Regions from separate parts of the Caballeronia sp. LjRoot31 genome, predicted to be linked through region 1. Evidence: predicted binding sites of a transcription regulator. Region 1 holds the regulator's gene; each other region holds the start of a gene.
What was found. The regulator LexA, encoded in region 1, represses DNA repair genes until DNA is damaged. The targets are predictions, from matches to a motif close to ACTGTATNNNNATACAGT.
Positions count from the first base shown of each region.

Region 2: a site for LexA is predicted at 2,124-2,141, ahead of dinB (DNA polymerase IV). Genes of this name have one in related genera too.
Region 3: a site for LexA is predicted at 2,079-2,096, ahead of ACSQ8V_RS13585 (ATP-dependent helicase). Genes of this name have one in related genera too.

Region 1 covers NZ_CAXURX020000001.1:1,717,147-1,721,413, reverse strand. The annotation lists gene cysT (sulfate ABC transporter permease subunit CysT) at 1-398, opposite strand, end outside; gene ACSQ8V_RS07595 (sulfate ABC transporter substrate-binding protein) at 567-1,616, opposite strand; gene lexA (transcriptional repressor LexA) at 1,912-2,568, shown strand; gene ACSQ8V_RS07585 (hypothetical protein) at 2,764-3,150, shown strand; gene ACSQ8V_RS07580 (DUF2939 domain-containing protein) at 3,284-3,892, shown strand; gene ACSQ8V_RS07575 (universal stress protein) at 4,040-4,267, opposite strand, start outside.
Region 2 covers NZ_CAXURX020000002.1:755,501-759,767, forward strand. The annotation lists gene ACSQ8V_RS21810 (VC0807 family protein) at 1-11, opposite strand, end outside; gene ACSQ8V_RS21815 (alpha-ketoglutarate-dependent dioxygenase AlkB family protein) at 239-835, opposite strand; gene dinB (DNA polymerase IV) at 873-2,030, opposite strand; gene ACSQ8V_RS21825 (hypothetical protein) at 2,757-3,332, opposite strand; partial or broken gene ACSQ8V_RS21830 (cupin domain-containing protein) at 3,712-4,193, shown strand.
Region 3 covers NZ_CAXURX020000001.1:3,051,027-3,055,293, reverse strand. The annotation lists gene ACSQ8V_RS13610 (MATE family efflux transporter) at 1-302, opposite strand, end outside; gene ACSQ8V_RS13605 (hypothetical protein) at 301-429, shown strand; gene ACSQ8V_RS13600 (RNA-binding S4 domain-containing protein) at 653-874, opposite strand; gene ACSQ8V_RS13595 (hypothetical protein) at 1,244-1,645, shown strand; gene ACSQ8V_RS13590 (hypothetical protein) at 1,705-1,965, shown strand; gene ACSQ8V_RS13585 (ATP-dependent helicase) at 2,187-4,265, shown strand.

The DNA of each region.
Region 1 (4,267 bases):
GGCGCGAGAAACTGTCCGATCCAGCCATTCGGCGCATACACCGCGGCGAGCGCGATGCCGGCCACGGAAGTCGGCAATGCAAACGGCAGATCGACGACTGCATCCACCACGCGCTTGAACGGGAACGTGTAGCGCACGAGCACCCACGCCACTAGGAAGCCGAACACGGCGTTGATCAGCGCGCCACCGAGGGCAGCGGTAAACGTCAGTCGATACGACGCCAGCACGCGCGGCGACGTGACCGCGCGTACGAACGTCGCCCAGTCGAGCGTGGCCGTCTTGGCGAAGGTCGCGGCGAGCGGAATCAGCACCACGAGGCTCAAATACGCCACCGTGATGCCGAGCGTCAGGCCGAAGCCCGGCAGTGCGCTGGGCTTGCGGAAAGTGAAAGTCGTCATGCGTGAATCATCCAGTTCCGCCGCGCCGCGGGGACGGCGCTTCGGGGTCGAGCTTCGGGTTGGTTTCATGGCCGTCTATGCGGCCATCGTGTTATTTCAGCCTTCTTTTACGACTACAGCACCGCGAGCGCATAAGCGCCGGCAGTGCTGCCCTTCATGCCGCCGTGCTTACTGCGGCTGATAGATCGAATCGAACACGCCGCCATCGGCGAAATGCGTCTTTTGTGCGTTGGTCCAGCCACCGAACGAGTCGTCGATGGTGTAGAGCTTGATCTTCGGGAACTGCTTCGTCAGCGCAGCGGGAACAGCTGTGGAACGCGGCCGATAGAAGTTGCGTGCCGCGATTTCCTGGCCCTCCTCGCTATACAAATATTTGAGGTACGCCTCGGCCAGCTTGCGGTCGCCATGACGATCCACGACCTTGTCGACTACCGCGACCGGCGGCTCTGCCAGGATGCTCACCGAAGGCACGACGATCTCGAACTTGTCCGAACCGAATTCCTTCAATGACAAGAACGCCTCGTTTTCCCACGCTATCAGCACGTCACCCTGTCCGCGCTGCACGAAGCTGGTGGTCGCGCCCCGCGCGCCCGAATCCAGCACGCCGGCGTTCTTATAGAGCTTGGTTACGAAGTCCTTGGCGGTCGTCGCGTTGCCGCCCGGCAGATGTTCTGCATAGGCCCACGCTGCGAGGTAATTCCAGCGCGCGCCGCCGGATGTCTTCGGATTCGGCGTCACGATGGACACGCCCGGCTTGAGCAGGTCCGGCCAGTCCTTGATCTGCTTCGGGTTGCCTTTGCGAACGAGAAACACGATGGTCGATGTATACGGCGACGCGTTGTCCGGCAAGCGCTTCTGCCAGTCCTGGCTAACCAGCCCCTTGGCTGCGAGCGCATCAATGTCATAGGCCAGCGCCAGCGTCACCACATCTGCCTGCAAACCGTCGAGAACCGAGCGAGCCTGACCACCGGAGCCGCCGTGCGATTGCTTGAATGTGACGGTCTCTCCGGTTTCAGCCTTCCATTTCTTGCCGAAAGCCTGATTGAACTCCTGGTACAACTCACGCGTCGGGTCATACGACACGTTCAGGAACGACGTGTCGGCGTGCGCTTGCGCGATCATGCCCGCGGTCATCCCGGTCACCGACGCTGCCCCGATCACCGCCGTGGCAAACAGCTTCCTTGCACGTGCGCCCCACCTCGAATTCTGACTCAGCATTACCCCGTTCCCCGTCTTATGTGGTTTGAGCAGCCGAGTCTATCGACGAGCTTTCATTATTAAAAATAATTGTTATTCATTCTTTTAGATCAAAAAGTGCTAATGACGGCTGGAAGCGGCGTTGCGGCCATCAAACAGCCGTTGGAGCACCCTGTTTACAGGCTCTGTATGGTTCTGACGACGTCGAACTTAAAGTAAAGCTTGAAAAGCGCTGAATACTGTATAAAACTACAGGCATCTGTTCATCCATACAGTGGACGACCAGCCATACAAGGGGCAAAAGCACGTGACCAAAATGAGCAAACTGACTGCGCGGCAGCAAGAGGTTTTCGAACTGATCCAGCGCGCGATCGAACGCACGGGGTTTCCGCCCACGCGCGCCGAGATCGCAGCCGAACTTGGTTTTAGCTCCGCTAATTCCGCCGAAGAGCATCTTCGGGCGCTGGCGCGTAAAGGGGTGATCGAACTGGCGGCGGGTTCATCGCGCGGCATTCGTTTGCTGACCAATGGCGGCCTCGACGAAGGGCCTCATCAGTTCACGTTGCCCCATGCCAGCATCATGCAATTGTCCTTGCCGCTGGTCGGGCGCGTGGCGGCCGGCAGTCCGATCCTCGCGCAGGAACACATCTCCAAGCATTACGCCTGCGACCCGGCGCTGTTCTCCAGCAAACCGGACTATCTGTTGAAGGTGCGCGGTCTTTCCATGCGCGACGCAGGGATCTTCGACGGTGATCTGCTCGCTGTGCAGAAGAAAAACGAGGCTAAGGACGGGCAGATCGTCGTGGCGCGACTTGGCGACGACGTCACGGTCAAACGGTGGAAACGTCGTCCAGATGGCGTTGAACTGATCGCTGAAAATCCTGATTACGAGAACATCTTCGTCGCGTCAGGCAGCGACGACTTTGCGCTGGAAGGTATTGCGGTCGGGTTGATTCGTTCCGGCGAGCTTTGATTTCTGCAAGGTTTTCAGCTTCTGCTTTGATGTCTGCTTGTTGATTTCTGATTTGCAGGGCGGCGGGGTTTCCGGGTATTCCGGGTGTTCCCCGGCCGCACTGCACTTGAATTCCGGCCCTATAAAGCGTGACGGACATCGCACTCGCGATGAACCGGTGCGCGTCCTATTGTCATCGGTCATCGGAGAAACATCATGGAACGATTCGCCCGGTTGTTTTCTGCTTCTTTTTTATCCGCATCGTTCGCGCCGACAGCACGTGCACCCCTGTCGTTTCGGCAATTCCGCGAGTTCGGCCGTTTGCGGCATCTGCGCTCGCTGATCTCCTGCAAGACACCGAAGCCAGCAGACACCCCCGATCTCTTCGACGAACTGCCCGTCCTGCCCTCGCGGCAGCCGGCGTTCGCCCGGGTATCGCTGAGTGCATCGGTGCATACGCAGGCCGAGCAACGCGCGCCGGTGCGAGTGTATCGCGGTGAATCGCGGGTCATCATGGTCGGCAATATTGAAGCGGTGTCGCGCATGATCGACCGTTGTATCGACGAGGAGCGGGCCGGCGTTGAAGGCGGATTGCTCGCCTGATTTTTTCGAAGCAATGAGATTCGCGGGGATAATTCTGGCGCTGTTGCGGTCCATCCAGGGGTTGAGGCTTCTTTGGCCTCTGCTCTTGCATTCGAGCCGCATCCACCTCATCAGCCCAAAGGCGCCTTAGCGTATGTCCCTGTCCCGTACCAGCAAGTCCGTTGTTATTACGTTGTTGGTTGTTGTCGTCGTGGCAGTGCTCGGTGCGATCTATGCGTCGCCGTACATCGCGCTCGACCGGTTGAAACGCGCCACCGACGCCCGTGACGCTCAAACTGTGAATCAGTACGTCGACTTTCCGCTGCTGCGTGAAAGCCTGAAGGACCAGGTCGGTCAGTTGTTGACCCGAAAGATCGACATACAGAGGAGCGGCAATCCGTTAGCGATGATCGGCGCCATGATTGGCGCGGCGCTAATCGGCCCGCTGGTCGATTCGTATGCAACGCCAGACGGCGTGGCGGCTATTCTCAATGGCATACCGCCACGGGGCGATCCGGGCGAGAAACCGCCGGTTCCGTCCGAGGCGAGCGGCGCTGTTGTCGCTACCCCGGGAGCCGCGCCCGTCGTAGCTTCACCGTCCGCACCGAAACCGCCGCCGCAAACCACGGCGGGGTATCGAAGTTTCGATACTTTCGCGGTGAATTACCAGCATGGAACCGGCGACGCACGCTATTCGGCCATTCTCCGGCGCTACGGGTTGTTCTCGTGGAAACTGGTCGCGGTGGAGTTGAACGACGGCTAGGCGAACCATCAACTTTCCCGCAATAACAACGGGACTATCCGCCCAATTGCTGCTGCCTAGCGGCTGGCTGGCCGGCTGCTTGGCGACTTGCTGGTTGAAAGCGGCACCAGCTTAGCCGCTTTCAACCTCAGCAAACCCGTCGCAGCATCAAACACTGGCCTCGGCTTTCGCGGGCATCGCCGCATGCGCGGCGTCTTCCTGCTCAGCTGATGTACCCGTCGGCGACACCGCCACCAAAATGCTGCAAGACACCCGATCCATCAGCGGCGTGTTACCCGCGCCCATCCACCAGCGCGCAAGACCCGTGCGGCACCGATGTCCCACCACCACCAGATCCACCTGCAGGCTCTGCGCGAGTCCGGCAATTTCGTCGAT
Region 2 (4,267 bases), on a different contig from region 1:
CGGTTGTTCATACGAATCGCCTGAGTGCTGAAGTTCAGAGCTACCGAATTGCCGAGTACCGAGTTGCCGGCGCGGGACAAACAAAAATACCACGGCGCGTTTCAGGTGTCTCAGGCGTTTCATGGTTCGGATAGCACGCGCCGCAAACACGACGGCGGTTATCGATGAAACGATAAGAACGCCTGCAAACCCTCGGCGCGTGCCGTTCAAGGTTAAAACAAGGAGTACTGCCGAGGTCCTAGCGCTGCTTGAGCTTTGCAGCATCAAAGCATCGAAACGCGAGGCTGATGCGTGGCCCGTCGACACCGCTCATCTTCGGTATGCCGTGGTTGTGCGTAAATTGCGATGCGTAGCTCATCACGATCACACTGCCCGCATGCAGGTCCACATTGAGCGTGCGGCCCTTGCCCGACTTTGCGCGGATGGTCATGCGACGGGTCGCGCCCAGTGAAAGGATTGCTATTGGCGCTTTCTGCACTAACCCTTGCGTCTTGTCGTTATGGGGCGCAACGCTGTCGTTGCCATCGCGATACAGATTCAAGCCGACGCTGTTGAACTGCGCGCCGGCAATCGCGCGCACTTGTACCGCAGCTTCCATCAGAGGCTCCGGCAAATCCGCTGCGTCCAGCGAGAAATGCGCCATCAGCCTGGGCACATCGACCTCGCGTTCGTACATCAGGCGGCGCTGATTGCCCCAAGTCACTTGACCAAGCGTCTGCTCGAACCACGCGTGCGCAGTGGCTTGCGGGACCACGTCGGGCAGGTAACGAATCCCGCTTTCGGCGTCTTCTACAAGGTCGAGCGGCACGGCATTGAACAGATCGCTTTGAAACACGACGATTCCTTTCCTGGCTTTTCCTGGATTTTGCTAATTAATCCGCCGCGAACGGCAATTCACCCTGAACCGCTTGCGGCTCAGCAACATGCGATCCCACCGGCAGCAACGCCGTTACCCGTACCCCGAGCAAACGCAGCCGCCGATCCAGCGGTACGCGTTTCAGGCACTCTGTTGCGGCGCGACGGATCTCCGTTGCATCGGCTGTTGGAAACGGCACGGTCAGGTCACGCGTGACCGTGCTGAAGTCGTTGTAACGCAGCTTGATGCCGACCGTGCGGCCCTCGTATCCCTTGCGCCGCAGGTCGTCGGCCACGCGCGTACACAGGTCGGTAAACGCCGCCGAGAGTTCCGCGCGATCGTGGCGCACATGCAGGTCGCGCTCGAAGGTGGTTTCGCGGCTCATCGATTTCGGCTCGGAGCTGACCACAACGGGCCGGTCGTCGAACCCCTGCGCCACTTCCAGGAGCCATGCCGAGTAAGTCCGGCCAAAGCGGGCCTGCAGTATCTCGGGGTCCGCGCGCGCCAGATCACCGACGGTCTCAATGCCGATAGCCGCCAGTTTTTCATTCGCCTTCGGCCCGATGCCGTTCACCTTGCGTACGGGCAGCGGCCAGATTCGCAAGGGGATGTCGGCGGGGGTGAGGATGGTCAGGCCGTCGGGTTTATCCAGTTCCGAGCCGATCTTCGCCAGCAGCTTGTTCGGCGCGACGCTGATCGAACACGACAGGGCGGTTGCATCGCGCACGGCCTGCTTGATGCGTGCGGCGGTCTCGGCGGGGTCGCCCGGCAGGTCAGTCAGGTCGATGTAGATTTCATCGATACCGCGGTTCTCGATCTGCGTGGTGAACGTGGCCACGGCCTCCTTGAAGAGGCGAGAGTAGTGCCGGTATGAATCGAAGTCGGTGGGCAGCAGGATGGCGTCGGGTGCGAGCTGCGCGGCTTTCATCATGCCCATGGCGGAAAACACACCGAGCGCGCGTGCTTCATAGGTCGAGGTGGTGACAACGCCACGGCCCGCGTAATCGCGCAGCCGTTTAAAGCTCCGGGTGCCATCAGCCAGTGTTTCGGGCGTGGCGTTCCTGCCGCCGCCGATCACCACTGGCTGGCCGCGCAGTTCCGGATAACGCAGCAGTTCCACGGACGCATAAAAGGCGTCCATGTCCAGATGCGCGATATGCCGCGTGGCTGTCACCGCGGCGCTCCAGCACGCGAGAGGCTCAGCGCGATTGATGCGTAAGAACTGGATGTGCCGACATTGCCATTGGGAACGGACATGACCTGAATAACTGTATGGATGTACAGTATTTTACATCAAAAGTGCTGGGCGCAATACCGTGGGGGATAGGAATTGGTTGGATGGGGGCATTAAAAATCAAAGGCTTGCCAACAAATTTGGTCACGCGCCAGATGACGCGGGACCGAATGAATTGGACTTGCTGAATGTGTGACGCGAATTTGCTGGATTTGCTGGAGTGTGAGAGGAGCCCGCATTGCGCTGGTTGCGAAAGGTTGCCGGCGGCCACAACCGGCCCTTCGACACATAGGTGACGATCCATGGGTTCACCGTGGTGCCTGGTCTCGAAAAATGGGGGGAGAATGGACTATAGAAATCATCGCTCGATGTGCGACTTCACTGCCTGCTGACGGACAGATTCGTGACGGGCTCATCTGTGGCGTACGTGCGGAAAGACTCGATAGAGGTGGCCGTCGCGAGCCGCCTCGGGGACTTTGTAATGACAGTCCGTTTAAGCTCAAGCAATGAGCATTTTCCACTCGTCACTGCCGGACGTATTCAGTCTGTACGTCTGAGTCGCTGACGATGATCGCGACGCTCAACCAGCTCCCGGTCCGTGGTTTTGCTGGCAGGAGATGCCTCCATGCTTTCCAGAAAATACCGTCAGAGACCAGAATGTGCCGCTTATGCGCTGGTCGAAAGCAGGCCCGTTGTCTGACCGCTGGCCAACATCAACTGGGCTAGGGCACCTTGCGCGCTCTGCAACTGAGTCGCGATCTGGCTGACCTCGCTGGTATTCGAACTTTGCGCCGCCGCGCTCAACGCGCTTTGCGCACTTTGCAACTGGGCCATGATCTCGTTGATCTGGCTACTGTTAGCGCCACCGGCCGCGCTGCCGGTGCTAGACGATACCTGCGCGAGCTGGCCTTCGAGGGACGCGACCAGTGCATTCATCTCGTCGAGTTCGGTCGTCGAGGAACTGCTGGAAGAGGCTGATGCACCACCGCCACCGCCACCACCACCGCCTGCGGGGCGCGAACCCGAAGTGGAGGTGGAGGGTGTCGAGCCGGACGAAGCTCCGCCCGTCGCTCCGCTCGACGACGTACCGCCGGTCGCCCCTCCAGTCGAGGAGGGCGTGCCGGTGGACGCTCCACTCGTCGCGGACGACGCGCCGGTGCTGCCGGCCTTCGAAACGGACGACCCGCTGGCACCCAAGGCGGTCTCGGTTGCCGTAGCAGCGGTTGCTGACTGGATCTGCATGGAAGGTCTCGGTTGGCTCGAAACGGTACATTTCGGTTTGGGGGCTCGCAGCCAATCGCCAGGAAGTGCCCCATTACCGCCCTATCTTCTCAATAACGGCAGGCTGAATGGTTTCTTGAGCCGATTTTTCAATGTTTCGGTATCGAGATCCGGCGCGGGACAGCTGTTAATGCCGCGACGCTGCGCCGCCGAGCCGCCCTGGACTGCCTTGCTTGCGAACGCATGGTCGGATTCCACCCACGAAGCAGCCGTTCAATTCGCGGTTGTGAACGTTGCTTGTTCCGCCGAAGTGGCCATGCGCGGAGATTGACCACGAGTCACGGCTGACGTCCGCTCCTAAACCGCTATTATCGGTATTCGCCCTAAAGGAGAATAGCCGATGAGCCGACCGGATTTCATCAAACACTGGACTGAACTAGAAGAATCGAATGTGCATTCGTATCGCGGCGATACCGAGCCAATGGCGCTAGACGCGCCGCTTTCCGCAGCACTCGGCATCACACTATTGGCATTCATCATGTGAGGCTTCTGCCCGGCCGGCGGACGTCATATCCGCACGCCGAAAGTACCGAGCAAGAGTTTGTGTACGTGCTCGAGGGCAGGCCCGATGTCTGGATCGACGGAGTGCTGCATCCCATTGGTGAAGGCGATTCCGTCGCGTTTCCGGCAGGCACCGGAATCTGCCATACCTTCATTAACAATACGAAGGACGAAGTCAGGCTGATGGTGATCGGCGAACGTCCGCGCGACGACAACCGTATTCGTTACCCGCTCAACGAAGCGCACGAACTTACCCGCCCTGACCGCTGGGTGGACTGGCCCGCTAGACCGCTTGGGGAGCATAACGGGATGCCGGACTGAGTAAGTGGATGACCGCAATGGCCGATGACAGCGCGCAAACTTCGCCCGACGAACGTCCGCTTCGATCTGCGAAG
Region 3 (4,267 bases), 1.3 Mb from region 1:
CCGGTCCAGTAGATGTTCGGCACGAGGTGATCGTTGTTCGCGCCGCGCGCATGCGACACCGATACGCTCACCGACGTCAGCACACCTTGCAGCAGCACCACGACCACGAAGAACAGGTTGGCGCCCAGGCCGCCGGCCGCGAGGGAATCGGGGCCGAGCGAGCCGAGCAGGATGGTGTCGGTGACGCCCATCGCCATTTGCGACAGTTGCGAGATGGCGAGCGGCGCGGCGAGCCTGGCGGTATCGACGGCGTGACGGGAAAGGCTTGGCGGCGCGTTCGCGCGGATCATTCTGGATGGCATGGCGGATTATCTGGATACTTTGCTGCACGGCAAAAACCGTGCAAAAACGGCAACGGGCGATGCAGCAAACCGTTACCGGTCCTGCATCGCCCGTTCGTTCCGGCCGCGCTTCAGCTTTTGGGCGTGAAGCTCCGCTTTGAATTTCTGCTATGAATTTCAGCTATGAAACCCGGCTTCGAATCTCAGCTTGGAATCTCGGTTTTGAGGCACGCCAACTTGAAAAGCTGGCTTCAACCGTCAACAAGCTGAAAGCGGCGAAAGGGAACGAAAGCCGTCTAGCTTATTGCTTGATCGCGCTTATGTCGATCACGGCGCGGTATTTAACGTTGTCCAGATCGCGCACAGGTGGATCATTTCGGCTTGAGAACCTTGATCGTGGTGTCTTCGATAACCACGGTCTGGCCCGCGCGGATCTTGCACGTCTTGCGCAACTCGATCTTGCCATTGACCTTCACCTCGCCCTCGGCGACGCGTGCTTTCGCCGAGCCGCCGCTATCGGCCAGGCCCATCAGCTTGAGCAGGTTGTGCAGTTCGACGTAGTCGCCCGTGAGCGTGAATTCGAGGCGCGGCATGTGAGCGTTCTTCGCAGGATGGGGGCGGAAAGGGCGCCCATGATAAACCAGCCGGGCACGCGACGTGCGTCTACAGCACCAACTCCCGGATATCGGGCGTTCGGCTGTTTGCAATATGTCAGGAAGTGAAACCTTCGGTAACAATGACGCGTTTCAGCGAACTCCAGCGTCCGGCGCCGGGTCAGTCAGAGTGATCGGCGCGTTTTTTTGAGCGTTCATGCCGGTCACCGGAAGTGTAGACGGGTATTTGCGGCGCTGTGCTCCAAGCGCGGTGTTTGAGGACACAACATACATCGCCTGGGCGTCGCGGCTGGTTGCGATGATTGCAATCGGCCACCCGAATAAAAAACTGCCAGAGAGGAAATGAACATGTCGCAAGTCAGGAAAATGCTGTTGGGTACCGCTTTTGCCGCCATGGGTCTGTCCGCATCCGCGTTCGCGCAGACCGCGCAGCCTTCCGCCGCCGACGCCGGCCAGATGTCCGCGCCGTCCACGCAAACCGCGCCGCCGCCGCAGAATATCGTCGCACCGGCGCCGACCGATCCGCTGGTCGTGAAGCGCAATGCCAACGCGCAGGCTAACGCTGAATACAAGGCGTCGAAGAAGGCATCGAAGCAGGATTTGAAGGCGACAAACAAGGAAGCGAAGGCGCAATACAAGGAGCAGGTGCGCAACGCAAAGATCAACAAGAAGGCCGACAAGCAGACCGCCAACGACGAACTCAAGGCCACCGAGCCGGACGGTCCGAAGGATACCGGCCTGCAGCACTAAGTTTTCAGCGCGATGAATAGAACGCTGCCCCTTAAGCGGGCCGCAGCAAGGAGGAATTCATGACTACGACCACGAAGCGTTTATGTGCTGCGTTACTCGCGGGTGTATTCGCGACCGCCGCGACCGTTTCGGTTGCGCAGACGCAGACCACCGCGGAACCTACGCACGCCGACACGAAAGCAGCGAAGAAGCAGACCAAAGCGGACAAGGATGCGAATGTAGCGCAGGCCAAGGCGGACAAGAAAAAGACGGAAGCGCAGTCAAAGGCAGATCAAGCCGCCGCCGATGCGAACCTGAAAAACGCGAAGAAAGCAGACTGATTCGCGACAAGTTCCGCTGTAGGGAAGTGACGATGGCCCGGTGCGCGCAAGCCCACCGGGTCATTTATTTTATAGGGCCAAAAGCCTGCTGCATCAGTCGCTTGCGTGGAAGAGTTGTATGGATATACAGTGTGCGTCACCCTTTTTTAAAGCCACACGACGTGCTCACGCTCAACTCCGCCACCGACGACGATCTCGCGCCCAAGCCGGCGCGGGAGGACATCGCGTCGTATCTGACCAAACTGAATGACGCGCAGCGCGAGGCGGTCGAGTACGGCACGCAGGCGTCGAACGCGGGCGACCCGGCCGGCGCGCTGCTGGTGATCGCCGGGGCGGGATCGGGCAAGACGAATACGCTGGCGCATCGCGTGGCACATTTGCTGGTGAAGGGCGCGGACCCGCACAGGATCCTCCTGCTGACGTTTTCGCGGCGCGCAGCCAGCGAGATGACCCGGCGCGTGACGCGTATCGCCGTGAACGCTCTGGGTAACCGCAGCGTGATCGCGCAAGGCCTCACCTGGTCGGGCACCTTCCATAGCGTGGGCGCGCGTTTGTTACGCGATTACGCGGATCTCGTGGGGTTATCGCCGTCGTTCACCATCAACGACCGCGAGGATTCCGCCGATCTCATGAACCTCGTGCGGCATGAACTCGGGTTATCGGCGAAAGAAAAGCGCTTTCCGGCCAAATCCACGTGCTTCGCCATCTACTCGCGCGTGGTCAACACCGGCGTGTCGCTTGCCGCCGTGCTCGACCAGGCGTTCCCGTGGTGTCGCGAATGGGAAGACGACCTGCGCCGGTTGTTCGCCGCGTACGTCAACGCGAAGCAGCAGCAAAGCGTGCTCGACTACGACGACTTGTTGTTGTACTGGTCGCATCTTGCCGCCGAGCCGTCCATTGCCGCGGATCTGTCGAGTCGTTTCGACCACGTGCTCGTCGATGAATACCAGGACACGAACAAGCTACAGGCGTCCATCCTGCTTTCGATGAAACCCGACGGCCGCGGCCTGACGGTCGTCGGCGACGACGCCCAGTCCATCTATTCGTTTCGCGGCGCGACGGTGCGTAATATCCTCGACTTCCCGAATCACTTCAATCCGCCCGCGAAATGCGTGACGCTGGAGCGTAATTACCGTTCGACACAGCCCATTCTCGCGGCATCGAATGCGGTGATCGGTCTCGCCGCCGAACGTTATACGAAGAACTTGTGGACCGACAAGGCATCGGCGCAACGGCCGCGCCTTGTCTCGGTGGCCGATGAAGCCGATCAGGCGCGTTATGTCGTCGAGCAGGTGCTGGAGGCGCGTGAAGGCGGTATGACGCTCAAGCAGCAAGCGGTGCTGTTTCGCGCCGCGCATCATAGCGCCGCGCTCGAAATCGAACTCACGCGGCGCAACATTCCGTTCGTGAAGTTCGGCGGCCTGAAATTCCTCGACTCCGTTCACGTCAAGGACGTGCTGGCGGTATTGCGCTGGGGCGAGAACCCGCGGGACCGCGTGGCCGGGTTTCGCGTGCTGCAGTTGCTGCCGGGGGTTGGGCCTGCCATCGCCGGCCGTGCACTCGATCAGGTGGCGGAGCGCGGCGAGACGCCGGCCGCGTTGGCCGCATTCGCCGCGCCGTTGCGCGCGAGCGAGGACTGGCCGGTGCTCGTCGCGATGATGTCGAAGGTGTGCGCGCGCGAAAGCGGCTGGCCCGCTGAATTCGAGATGATCCGGCGCTGGTACGAACCGCATCTGGAGCGCAATCACGAAGACGCGTCAATTCGTCATGGCGACGTGTTGCAGATGGAAAGCATCGCGTCCACTTATCCCACGCGCGAGCGTTTTCTCACCGAACTGACGCTCGATCCGCCCGATGCCACCAGCGACGAATCGGGTGTGCCGCTCATCGACGAGGATTATCTGATTCTCTCGACCATCCATTCGGCCAAGGGCCAGGAGTGGAAGAACGTGTTCGTGCTCAATGGTGTGGATGGCTGCATTCCATCCGATATGGGCACGGGCAGCGACGAGGAAATCGATGAAGAAAGGCGGCTGTTATACGTCGCCATGACGCGTGCGAAAGAGGACTTGCACATTGTCACACCGCAGCGTTTCTACGTGCACAACCAGACGCATATGGGTGACCGGCATATCTGGGCGGCGCGTACGCGTTTCATTCCCGCGCATCTGATGCCGCAGTTCGAAGCGTGCGCGTGGCCGCCGGTTCCTGAGCCCAGCGCGCCGACGGCGGCGGGGCTAGCCGCTGCGGCGAAGGCGAAAGTCGATATCGCCGCGCGGCTCAAGAAGATGTGGGAATGAAG